Regions from separate parts of the Paenibacillus sp. FSL H3-0333 genome, predicted to be linked through region 3. Evidence: riboswitches for the same ligand, from Rfam matches in the RefSeq annotation. Region 3 holds a riboswitch; each other region holds the start of a gene.
What was found. Region 3 has a riboswitch for thiamine pyrophosphate ahead of thiC (phosphomethylpyrimidine synthase ThiC). Riboswitches for the same ligand answer to the same signal wherever they lie in the genome.

Region 1 (4,211 bases), 320 kb from region 3:
TGCTCCATCGGAAGAGGAGCTTGAAGCCTTGCAGCGGATCAGAATGCGCACCTTATCCCTGATTGAGACCACTCCCGCAGAGCAGCGTCTGCCTCCCGTCCGCAAGAGCCGCAGGCAGGCATTTACCAGAGTTGCTGCAGCCCTCCTTATTGCAGCAGGACTGGTGGTCACTTCGCCCAGCGTCCAGGCAGGTCTAAAGCAAGTCTTCAGCTTCTTGCCCGGCCTCCACACCGTGCTGGAGAATAGCCCGAACAGTCCGCTATATGTGCTGAAGAAGCCCTTCACCGCTGCTGTAGGCAAGGGTGAGCTGACCGTCAATGCTATACTTGTGCAAGAGAACCGAGCAACCATTAATCTGCGGGGGCAAAATATTCCCATTATTAATGAATTTCAAGCAGATATCGGAGGAAGCCGCTACACCTTCACGTTCAATTCGCGCACTTTCTCCGGAGACTGGGATGCAAGTTATAGCGCTCTTCTTCCCCCTGATTTCACTTTACAGGCTGAAGGAGCGGTTACCTTGTATATCAATGGCATGGTCCTCGGCCCGCTGGTCCTTGGGTCGCCGGAGACCGCCGATGACCTGCAGCAGCTCGGGGTCAGCGATATTCAGCAGGATGTGCGGATTTCAGCTTTTCCGGTACGTCTGGATGACAGGTTTGTCCGTGTTGAGTTGGTTTCGGCGCTCATGCGGACGGCATCCGCTGCGTCTTCTTATAGACTGGAGCCGCTAAGCTTCTGGAGCGGCACATCTGTCAAGGATGCAGCAGGAGCGGATGTCCCTATTGAGTATTCTAAATTCTCTATAGGCTACCCTTCCGAGCTCTTGTTCCGTGAACAGAAGGAGGCCGGGGAGGACGCTTATACGGTGGTTATTCCCTACATGCAGGTATCCGATCAGAAAGCCGCCTCCCAGGAACTTACCCTGCCGCTGCCCACTGTTGGAGAGAGCAGAACACTGGAGATTACTGCTGAGATCGCCGGCTGTCCGGTAGATTTCACCCGTATCACGCGAAGCAGTGAGACCCAGGTCACTGTAGACGTGGACTTGAAATTTGACCCGGCGATGGTAAAGTCGCTTACCCATTTCACTATTAGCTATGCTGGCTCTAAGGAACCTTATTTCTTTAGCTATAAGGAGAGTGAAGGAACTCCGCCTTTCATGAAGGCTCTTCATCTGAATGCAAAGCCTGACGCGGACATGCTGCGTATTAAATTGTCCAGGCCCGTGTTTGTATTGAAAGGTCCCTGGACTCTGCCGCTCAAACTGGGGGATTAGGATATGGAGGGTGGACAATGTCGAAGCTGCCGTCTATAATACACCGTAAGAACATAGCAATACCCGTGAACTTTATAGAACCAGGGGTGCTGGAATTGGCCGGCTGAGATTGTATCCCACAAGATACTGACCCTTACACCTGATCTGGATAATGCCAGCGTAGGAATCTTCATTCAACACAGTGCCTTGAGCGGTACTGAAGCTGAATCCCCTCACGCAAGTCACTGGCGTCCCGATCTTCGGGACGCTTTTTTGATTCTAAGTATGTACAGGAATAGGGTTTCTGTAAGCTCTGAAGACCAGGGGTTGCTGGAAGGAGAGAAAAAGAGAAATGGGAGTCAAAAAAACAGGAATGCTGCTGATCAGCTCCATGCTGGTTCTCGCGGTCGCGGGATGTGGCGGCGGGAACAACAGCGGCAATGCGGGGGCCAGCGCACCTGCTGCCGGTAACAGCACGGCTGCACCTGATGCAACCGCAGCCGCACCCACGGATGCCAAGACGCTGACGCCGGTCAAGATTGCCCTGGACTGGACGCCGAACACGAATCATACCGGCCTGTATGCAGCCAAAGAGCTGGGCTATTACGCGGAGGAAGGTCTTGACGTCCAGATTGTACAGCCTGGCGCTGCCGGGTCGGATACAATGGTCACTTCCGGCGAAGCCCAGTTCGGCATCAGTGCCCAGGAGGCGCTGACCCTGGCCCGTCTGCAGGATGTGCCGCTGGTATCGATTGCTGCAATCATTCAGCATAATACCTCGGGCTTCGCGGCTCCGAAGGACCGCAATATTAAGACGCCGAAGGATTTTGAAGGCAAAACGTACGGAGGCTGGGGCTCCCCTGCGGAGCAGGCTGCCATGAAAGCCATTATGGACCCCGAAGGCGGGGATGTCTCCAAGGTGAAGCTGGTGAATATCGGCGAAGCGGACTTTTTCACAGCCGTGAAGCGGGATATTGACTTCGCCTGGATCTTCTATGCCTGGACCGGGGTGGAAGCCGAGCTGCGCGGGGAGCCGCTGGATATGCTGTATCTTAAGGATTATGCGCCGCAGCTTGATTACTACACACCGGTGCTGACCACCAGCGAGAAGGAGATCGCCGAGCATCCTGAAGTGGTGAAGGCCTTCCTTAAGGCTACGTCAAAAGGCTATCAGTACGCCATCGACCACCCGGAAGAAGCCGCGACGGTCTTGTCCGATGCTGTACCTGATCTGGACCCCAAGCTGGTGCTGGCCAGCCAGAAATGGCTTAGCCCGAAATACAAGGACGACGCCCCGCGCTGGGGTGAGCAGAAGCTTGAGATCTGGAAGAATTACGCCGACTGGATGTACGGCCTGAAGCTGCTGGATAAGCCGCTGGATGCGGAGAGTACGTTTACGAATGAATTTTTGCCGGAATCATAATGAACCCGCATGGCGGGAATCTTATACTTAACTTGGAGAGGAAGGATTCATCATGGCTAACACACTGCTCAGCATTCAGGTAATTCCCAAGACACCGAACAACGAGGATTCCATCCCTTACGTGGACAAGGCTATAGAGGTCATTCAAAAGTCAGGCGTGAAGCATCAGGTGAATCCACTGGAGACCACGATGGAAGGCGAGCTGTCCGAGCTGCTGGATATTGTGCGTGATATGCATGAGGCGCTGATCGCTTCCGGCAGTCCTAGTGTCATCTCACAAATCAAGATCGCCCATAATCCGGGCGGCATCAGCATGGATAAGCTGACGGAGAAATACCGGCCGTGAGAAGCACCTGGAAGCTAGTGTGGCCGCCCTTTGTGGCGGTCCTCTTTTTTGTCGGGATATGGCAGCTATCAGTCATGCTGTTCGACATCCCGGCTTACCAGCTGCCCAGCCCCGCGGATATCGCGCGTGAGACGAAGAACAACGCCTCCGGGATTTGGGAGCACACCGCCGCCACGCTGCGGCTGACCCTGATCGGCTTCCCGGTCGGCACAGGCATCGGCCTGCTCACCGCCTTGCTGCTGCATCTGCTGCCCTGGGTCAAGCGAGCGCTCTATCCGCTGCTGATCCTCAGCCAGAATGTGCCCTCCATTGCGCTTGCCCCGCTGCTGATTATCTGGTTCGGGTTCGGCCTGCTGCCCAAAATCATCCTGATCACCCTCGTCTGCTTCTTCCCTGTGGCTGTTGCGACCATGGGCGGGCTGACGCAAAGCGACCGGGTAATGCTGAATTATATGAAGATGGCCGGTGCAGGCAAGTGGCAGATCTTCACCAAGCTGGAGCTTCCCGGCTCGCTGCCCTCCCTGTTCTCCGGGCTCAAAATCTCCGCCACTTATGCGGTGATGGGCGCAGTGGTGGCCGAATGGATCGGCGCCGACAAAGGGATCGGCTACTATATGCTGCTGCAGAAGTCCTCTTACCGTGCGGACCGGATGTTCGTGGCCATCGCTATTATCGTGCTGCTGAGTCTCGTATTATTCGCGCTCATTGCCCTGCTGGAGAGATGGCTGGTGCGCTGGAAGCCGCGCAAGGAAGCTTAATGCCCAAGGAAGGATATCCCAACACGGAAGTACTTATAATCAACTGAAGGAGGTTACGCGAAGTGTCTGAGCTTACGAGGATTGAACTGGAGAAGGCGGACGGAGACGGACGCCTGGGTACTCGGAGTGTGCCGCCTGCGCTCGAAGTCAGCGGCATCAGCAAGTCGTTCAAGCACCGCCGCCGGGAGACACAGGTGCTGAATCAGGTGTCCCTGACCGTGGAGCCGCAGGAATTCGTCTCCATTGTCGGCCCGTCCGGCTGCGGCAAAAGCACGCTGTTCCATATTATCGGCGGCCTTACGCTGCCGGATACCGGAACCGTCCGCATGAACGGCATCCCGGTGACCGGGCAGCGCGGCAAGATCAGCTATATGCCGCAGCAGCCCGCACTGTTCCCGTGGCGCAGCACACTGGATAACGTCCTGC
Region 2 (4,211 bases), 5.5 Mb from region 3:
CCGCCTGGAGCGGTGAATACCTTGCCGGATGTAAGAATTCTGGGAAAATTAGCGTCCTCCAGCTGTTGCGTATATGTGACCACATCGTCAATCGATGCAGCCGTAGTGATCCCCTCATCCCGGATCGTAGTAATTCCTTCCGCAAGGCACGCGGCCAAATATTCCGTATGATATCCGTGAAGCGGCTCATTCTGTATGTACTTGAAGCTGGTATGGGCATGGGTGTGAATAAACCCGGGCAAAATGAACAGACCCTCAAGGTCGATCACTGTTGTGGCAGAGTCATGCCCTGTTCTCTCGTTATTCTCACTATGCTGTGTTATGGTGCCGAAACGGCCATTAACAATCTCAATGCTTGCATGATGCAGCGGCTGCTGTCCGGTTCCATCGATTACAGTTCCGTTCATCAGCAAGATGCGCTCATTTCCCATGATAGAAGCGTCCCCTCAGTTAAGGTAGTTGTCTTTCCCCACAAAGTATAGGACATTCCCCCTAGCGGATATAGATAATATTCTTTTTGGGAACGTTCCTTACTTACTGACTATCGTTCCGCTATAGGTATCGTTGAATGAAGATTACTTGTTTGGGCGGCTGCCAAGTGTGGTAAGTAACATAACGTAGAGCCAAGCAGGCACACTGCCTGATGCATAAACACCAGACCTTAAGCCATGCTAACATGATTGATCAACAATACTGTGGACAGCGAAAGGAGAATGGATTATGCCAGACACTAGCAAGCAACCTGTCAAAACTTTACCACCGCAGGTGCAGGATCAGCGCCCCGGAATTGAGAGTGAGATGAACCCGCTTCCGGAGTTTGAGACACCGGCGTACAAGGCAGCAGGCAAGCTGCTGGGAAAGGCTGCGCTCATTACCGGAGGCGACAGCGGGATTGGGCGTGCGGTTGCCGTTCATTTTGCCAAGGAGGGCGCGGATGTGGTGATCTCCTACTTGAACGAGCATGAGGATGCGGAAGAGACCAAGCGCCAGGTGGAGCAGGAGGGCAGAACGTGTATTCTGATCGCCGGGGATATCGGGGACGAATGCTTCTGTCAGAGCTTGATTCGTCAAACCGTTGAAGGACTCGGCAAGCTTGACATTCTAATCAACAATGCGGCGGAGCAGCATCCGCAGGATCATATTGAGGACATTACGGAGGAGCAGCTGGAGCGTACGTTCCGGACGAATATTTTCTCCATGTTCTATCTGACCAAGGCCGCCATGCCTCATCTGAAAAAAGGTGCTACGATCATTAACACCACCTCCATCACGGCGTATCGCGGCAGCCCGCAGCTGCTGGACTATTCGTCCACCAAGGGAGCCATTCTCAGCTTCACCCGGTCGCTGTCGATGAACCTGGCGGATAAGGGTATCCGCGTGAATGCGGTAGCTCCCGGACCGATCTGGACCCCGCTGATCCCGTCAACCTTTGACGCTAAGAAGGTCAGTGAGTTCGGCGGCACCCAGCCGATGAAGCGCCCGGGACAGCCTGAAGAGCTGGCACCGGCGTATGTGTACCTGGCTTCGGACGATTCCTCCTATGTGAGCGGACAGGTGATGCATGTGAATGGCGGCGAGGTTGTGAACGGATGATGGGTGCAGAATAAGATCTGGATGCAGATTCGTGTGCAACATATAAATTCTATTTTAAAAAAGCCTAACCGCTTGCCGGCAGGCTTTTTTTCAGCGCTTGTAACTATTACAATATATTTCCGTCTATTTAGATAATTTGATATGAAAGGGGATTGGGATGCTTAGAAAAAAAGGATTCATTCTATCTGCAGCGGGGATTTTAGTTTTTCTGGTAGTGTTCATTTATTTGACTCCTTTTGCAGGGAGACTTGTGGCAAATACAAGATTGGAAGGAAATGCAAAAAGCATTGAGATTAGAATTACACAGGAATCGCCACCGCTACCCCTTGTTACTTCCGGAAAAACCCAAATTCCGGTTACCCAAGGCAGCTATTGCTGGGGAAAATTAGGATGTGCGGATTATACAGGAGGACAATCCATGGTACAGGGGGTTACTCCCACTGTTATAGCCCCTGAGGGGGGGATTGATGTTGCTTTTACTTATAAACCGGCACCCGGCGGGTTAACCGTTCAGCAATTTGTCGATGATAAAGAAGTGCAAATTCCATTGAAGAACGGCTCTTTTAATGCTCCAAAAGAACATGGCGTTTATTACTACGGCATATCAGCATTCTGGACAACCGAGGATGGTAAATTTTCAGAAGGGAGTTCATCCGTGGTTTTTGTAATTGAAGTAAAATCTACGAAAGAATAGCCCTGACAGAAATAATATGCTAATATACAACAAGCAAGACGAAACAACCGCATAGAACGATCACTAGGGGAGCCGCAAGGCTGAGACGGGCGTAAGTTGTCCGGACCCTTTGAACCTGATCTGGTTTATACCAGCGTAGGGAAGTGGAGAACGAATAATGCAGCGGGGGTATACGGCTAGTACCGGTATTCCTGCTTTTATTCCAGACTGCTTCCTTTACGGGGAGCGGTCTTTTTTGTGTTTGGAGGTAGGGATCAGCGTAGCGCTGAGGAGAGGAAGGTGGACGTGTTGCACGAAATTCATGTCATCTCAGACGGGCGGCTGCCGCCTGAAGCGCTGGCCGACTGGGCCGTGGCGGTACATTCTATAGTGGATTATATCCATCTCCGCGAAAAAGCCATGTCCGCCCGCGAACTGCTGGCGGCGGCGCAGCAGATGCTTCAGGCCGGGGTTCCGCCTTCGAAGCTGGTCATTAATGACCGGATCGATGTTGCCCTGGCCGCCGGGGCAGGCGGTGTACAGTTAGCCTGGCACAGTCTTCCTCCAGCCGCAGTGCGCGGCCTTGCACCGGACCTGCGGATCGGCAGATCGGTACACTCGCGGGAAGAGGCGGCGGAGGCTGGAAGGCAGGGAGCAGACTTCTGCCTCTACGGGCATGTATTTCCGACGGCCTGTAAGCCCGGACAGCAGGCACGCGGACTTGCGCAGCTGGCAGAGGCCGTCCGCTGGAGCCGCATCCCGCTGATTGCGCTTGGAGGGATTACCCCGGACAATGCCGGAGTGGTGCTGGCCCAAGGGGCGGCTGGCATTGCTGTCATGTCGGGGATCTGTGGAGCCCCGGACCCGGTTGCAGCGGCCCGGGCTTACAGGGAAGCGGTCCACAGGGCAGCGGTCCACAGGGCAGCAGAGCTGGCTGAAGCGCTGGATATGGCTCAAACACAGGGCACAGCAGGAGGTGAACAGGAATGAATGTGACCGTTAACGGGAAGAGGCAAAGAATCGAAGAGAGCTGCCGGACACTGGAGGATCTGCTGGCCCGGCCAGAGTGGGCCGGTAAGCTGGTGATTGTCGAGCTGAATGGTGAGCTTGCTGGCAGAGAGGTTTATGGAGAGACACTGCTCAGTGAGGGGGACCGGGTGGAGCTGGTTCATTTTGTAGGCGGAGGCTGAACACGAAGACTTATCCCAGGAGGCGTTAACATGCAAGACCCATTGATGATTGGCGGAGTGACTCTAACCAGCAGACTGTTCATTGGTACCGGAAAATACAGCCGCAACACCCTCATTCCCGAGGTGATTACGCGATCAGGCTCACAGGTCATTACCGTTGCTCTGCGCCGGGTGGACCCGGAGAGCAGTGACAATATTGTCAGCCATATTCCTTCCCATATGACCTTACTGCCTAATACCTCCGGTGCGCGCACCGCAGAGGAAGCAGTACGGATTGCCCGGCTGGCGAGATCGGCGGGGCTGGGGAACTGGGTGAAGATTGAGGTCATCAACGACCAGAAATATCTGCTGCCGGATAATACCGAGACCATCCGGGCGACCGAGATCCTGGCAGCAGAGGGCTTCGTGGTGCTTCCGTACATGAGTCCTGACCTGTCCGCCGCCCTGCGGCTGAAGGCAGCGGGGGCTGCGGCCGTGATGCCGCTGGGAGCGCCGATCGGGTCCAATCGCGGGCTGCAGACCAAGGAGCTGATCCGCATTCTGATCTCCGAGACGGAGCTGCCGGTGATCGTGGATGCCGGAATCGGCAGACCGTCCGAGGCGGCCGAGGCAATGGAGATGGGGGCCGCAGCGGTCCTGCTCAATACAGCGATTGCCACCGCCTCAGATCCGCTGCTGATGGCAGAAGCCTTCCGTGACGCGGTAGCTGCAGGGCGCAAGGCTTATCTCGCTGGACTGGGGCCCGTAGAGGAGAC
Region 3 (4,211 bases):
TCCTGCAGTATGCAGGAGATAAGGAACAGCTTGAAACGCTGCTCGGTATGCTTGAAGCAACGGTGCCGTTCCATCAGGAGCATGTATTCAAAATGGCTACAACCATGGGTATCCTGGGCCGGCACGCTGCCGCTTACAGCCATTTCCGCCGTCTGCTGAAGGATGAGGAGGTCGCCGGAGATGCCGGGCTGTATCATTACTGTGCGGCCGCGGCAAGCAATAGCGGAAAACATGATGAGGCGCTGCGCTGCTGGAGACAGGCAGCCAAGCTGGACCCTGCTTCCGCTGTCCCGGCGTTCTTCCTGTCCCAGCTCCAGCAGGCCCGGGCAGAAGGACAGCCTATGCCTGCTGTCAGCTATAACTATCAGCTGCCCTTCCAGGAGCAGCTGAAGCAGTGGAAGGGCAATACGGGCAGATTCACTGAAGAAGTGCGGAATAATCCGCTGCTGCGCGCCTCGTTCTTCTGGGCGCTGCGCTACGGCGATTCCGCTACGAAGCTTCAGGTGACCGAGGCTCTCCGCTGGATTGAGGACGAGGAGATGTCCGAGGTACTGCGCGGAGTTCTGGAGCAGGAGCCGCTGCAGGAGGACCGCCTGCAGGAGGCGGTATTGTTCAGCCTTCAGCGGCTGATCGGGGAGAACCTGAATGAAGCCGGCGGCTCGCCCGGCGAAGAGCAGGAGCCTGCGGCTGCTCCCGGACCCAAGGGGATGCTGCCCGGAACCGGCGGCTTATCGCCGTCCACTACCCGTATTTGAAGCAATTGCTGTTGTAAGAACACCTACTTGTAAGGAGGCCAATGTAATGTACAAAACGATTGTAATCGGAACAGGCCCGGCCGGGCTGACTGCCGCGATTTATCTGGCGCGTGCGAACCTGAGCCCGCTGGTCATTGAAGGCTTACAGCCGGGGGGACAACTGACAACGACGACAGAAGTGGAGAACTTTCCAGGCTTCCCTGAAGGGATTCTGGGTCCGGACCTGATGGACAATATGCGCAAGCAGGCGGAACGCTTCGGCGCTGAATTCAAGAATGGCTGGGTGGAGTCGGTGGACTTCTCACAGCGTCCTTTCAAGGTAACAGTGGACGGAATGGGTGTACTGGAAGCGGAGTCGGTTATTATTTCAACCGGGGCCTCTGCAAGATATCTGGGCATTCCGGGCGAGCAGGAGAATGTGGGACGCGGGGTCAGCACCTGTGCGACCTGTGACGGCTTCTTTTTCCGTAATAAAAAGATTGTCGTCGTCGGCGGCGGAGACTCCGCTATGGAGGAAGCCAGCTTCCTGACCCGCTTTGCGTCCAGCGTAACGCTGGTTCACCGCCGTCCCGAGCTGCGGGCCTCGAAGATCATGCAGGACCGGGCGCGTGACAACAGCAAGGTAACCTGGGCCTTGAACCGCACACCGGTTGAAGTAACGGTAGGAGAGACCGGAGTGAAGGGCCTTACGGTGCTTAATAATGAGACAGGTCTGACAGAGCTGGTAGAAGCAGACGGTGTGTTCGTAGCGATTGGACACACACCGAACACAGCCTTCTTAGGCGGCCAGATTAACACCGATGCCAACGGTTATATCGTGGTGAACCCGGGTACCACCGAGACCAACATCCCGGGTGTATTCGCCTGCGGCGATGTACAGGATACACGTTACCGTCAAGCGATATCGGCAGCGGGAACCGGCTGTATGGCCGCTATGGATGCCGAGAAGTTCCTGGAAGGCACGATGGTGCACGACTGGAGCGAATCGCTGGATAAATAACGGGTTTACAAGAATTACCCATACAGGTAAAATGTATTTAATTAGATAAGATACCCACTAGGGGAGCCTGAATAGGCTGAGACGGGAAAATTGAATTTCCGGACCCTTGAACCTGATCTGGATCATACCAGCGTAGGAAAGTGGAGTCGGACCTTTTTTGAATACAGTCTTATTTGACTGTTCCTTTAATAAAGCCGCTCCAGGTGGAGCGGCTTTTTGACTTGCAGGAATCTATAGATTCTTCGGCTCAGTCTGCTGCGTGACATCTTATCTGATTGACTCACAGAGTGAAGAGGAGGAGATTGGAATGTCAGAAATGATGAAGAACGAAGAGGTGGATCTTTCCGGATTCCCCGCAAGCCGTAAAGTGTATGTGGAGGGCTCACGCCCGGATATCCGGGTTCCGATGCGGGAGATCAGCCTCAGCAGAACCGAAGGCGTTGCCGGGGAAGAGGAAAATGCTCCGCTGTGTGTCTATGACACAAGCGGTATGTACACGGATGCCGCGGAGGAGATGGACATTCGGAGGGGACTGCCGCCGCACCGTTCAAGCTGGATCGCGGAGCGTGGCGATTCGGAGGAGTACACCGGAAGAGCCGTCCGGCCGGAGGATAACGGAATCCGCAGAGAAGGGGCTGCCGCAGAAGCTTATCCAGGACTGTGCAGGAATCCCCGGCGGGCCTATGTAGGCGGCAATGTGACTCAGCTGCATTATGCAAGGCAAGGGATCATCACACCGGAAATGGAGTATATTGCGATCCGAGAGAATACCCGGAAAGAGTTCGTAAGGGATGAGGTGGCTGCGGGCCGTGCTATTATTCCGGCCAATATCAATCACCCGGAGAGTGAGCCGATGATTATCGGCCGTAACTTCCTGGTGAAGATCAATGCCAACATCGGAAATTCGGCGGTCACTTCTTCTATTGAAGAGGAGGTGGAGAAGATGCGGTGGGCGACCCGCTGGGGGGCTGATACCATCATGGATCTCTCCACCGGCTCTAAGATCCATACCACCCGGGAATGGATTATCCGCAATTCTCCTGTGCCGGTCGGGACAGTGCCCATATACCAGGCGCTGGAGAAGGTGAACGGTATAGCCGAGGACTTAACCTGGGAGCTTTATCGCGACACGCTGATTGAGCAGGCTGAGCAGGGGGTGGATTACTTCACCATTCATGCCGGGGTGCTGCGGCGCTATATTCCGCTCACTGCCCGGAGAATGACCGGCATCGTATCCCGGGGCGGATCGATTATGGCTGCCTGGTGCCTGGCTCATCAGCAGGAGAACTTCCTGTACACACACTTCGAAGATATATGTGAGATCATGAAGACGTATGATGTGGCCTTCTCACTGGGGGATGGCCTGCGTCCCGGCTCTATCGCCGATGCCAATGATGAAGCTCAGTTCGCCGAGCTGGAGACGCTGGGAGAGCTGACTGCGCTTGCCTGGAAGCACGATGTTCAGGTTATGGTAGAAGGTCCGGGCCATGTGCCAATGCACAAGATCAAGGAGAATATGGACAAGCAGCTTGAGATTTGCCACGAAGCTCCTTTCTATACCCTCGGTCCGCTAACTACGGATATTGCACCCGGCTATGATCACATCACGTCGGCCATCGGGGCAGCGATAATCGGGGGGCTTGGAACGGCAATGCTGTGTTACGTTACACCTAAGGAGCATTTAGGCCTGCCTGACAAGAATGATGTGCGCGAAGGAGTCATTACCTACAAAATCGCTGCACATGCCGCAGACCTCGCCAAGGGACATCCGGGTGCGCAGGACCGGGACAACGCGTTGTCCAAGGCGCGGTTCGAGTTCCGCTGGCGCGACCAGTTTCATCTCTCCCTGGACCCGGAAAGGGCGCAGGCGTATCATGATGAGACCCTGCCTGCGGAGGGGGCAAAGCAGGCGCATTTCTGCTCGATGTGCGGCCCTAAATTCTGCAGCATGCGGATTTCGCATGATATCCGGAATTCCCATAGATGGAGCCAATCACTGTAACTTAGCTGCATGACCTAATCTATATGTAGGTACGTTGTTCATGGCCGAGAGGCCGTGAATACAGCGGAAACGTATTATTCTAAGGCTATCCCCCAAGCTGAATGGCTGGCGGGGATAGTCTTTTTGTAGTTAGTGATTACAATCACAATTCACCCCTGTACCCTATGCTAAGCTGGTGTTGAGAAGAATTCTCATTAGTGAGGTGTGCAAAAGGATGAGCAAAGCGTTGAAGCTGGATGAATCGGTCTTTGAACTGGTAACCAGGCACCTGGAAGTGGTGGAGATCATGGTGGAGCTGGGATTCCGTGATATTGCGAAGCCTGGAATGCTGCAGACTGCAGGAAGATTGATGACCCTGTCCAAAGGAATGAAATTAAAGAAAATAGAGCTGGAAACCGTTCGGCTGGCCTTTCAGCAGCATGGTTTCGAGATTATAGAATAGAAGGAGAGATTG

Region 1: it holds a riboswitch for thiamine pyrophosphate, as region 3 does, so the genes downstream of both, MHH78_RS00330 (ABC transporter substrate-binding protein) here and thiC (phosphomethylpyrimidine synthase ThiC) in region 3, are expected to answer to the same signal.
Region 2: it holds a riboswitch for thiamine pyrophosphate, as region 3 does, so the genes downstream of both, MHH78_RS26030 (thiamine phosphate synthase) here and thiC (phosphomethylpyrimidine synthase ThiC) in region 3, are expected to answer to the same signal.

Annotation. Positions count from the first base shown of each region.
Region 1 is NZ_JBBODG010000001.1:76,570-80,780, forward strand. Features, by position in the region: gene MHH78_RS00325 (hypothetical protein) at 1-1,279, shown strand, start outside; TPP riboswitch at 1,352-1,462, shown strand; gene MHH78_RS00330 (ABC transporter substrate-binding protein) at 1,611-2,681, shown strand; gene MHH78_RS00335 (thiamine-binding protein) at 2,734-3,027, shown strand; gene MHH78_RS00340 (ABC transporter permease) at 3,024-3,785, shown strand; gene MHH78_RS00345 (ABC transporter ATP-binding protein) at 3,866-4,211, shown strand, end outside.
Region 2 is NZ_JBBODG010000001.1:5,881,796-5,886,006, reverse strand. Features, by position in the region: gene MHH78_RS26045 (amidohydrolase family protein) at 1-431, opposite strand, end outside; gene MHH78_RS26040 (SDR family oxidoreductase) at 721-1,593, shown strand; gene MHH78_RS26035 (hypothetical protein) at 1,751-2,287, shown strand; TPP riboswitch at 2,343-2,446, shown strand; gene MHH78_RS26030 (thiamine phosphate synthase) at 2,567-3,256, shown strand; gene thiS (sulfur carrier protein ThiS) at 3,253-3,456, shown strand; gene MHH78_RS26020 (thiazole synthase) at 3,487-4,211, shown strand, end outside.
Region 3 is NZ_JBBODG010000001.1:399,723-403,933, reverse strand. Features, by position in the region: gene MHH78_RS01680 (tetratricopeptide repeat protein) at 1-755, shown strand, start outside; gene trxB (thioredoxin-disulfide reductase) at 802-1,755, shown strand; TPP riboswitch at 1,805-1,911, shown strand; gene thiC (phosphomethylpyrimidine synthase ThiC) at 2,063-3,757, shown strand; gene MHH78_RS01665 (DUF1858 domain-containing protein) at 3,972-4,199, shown strand.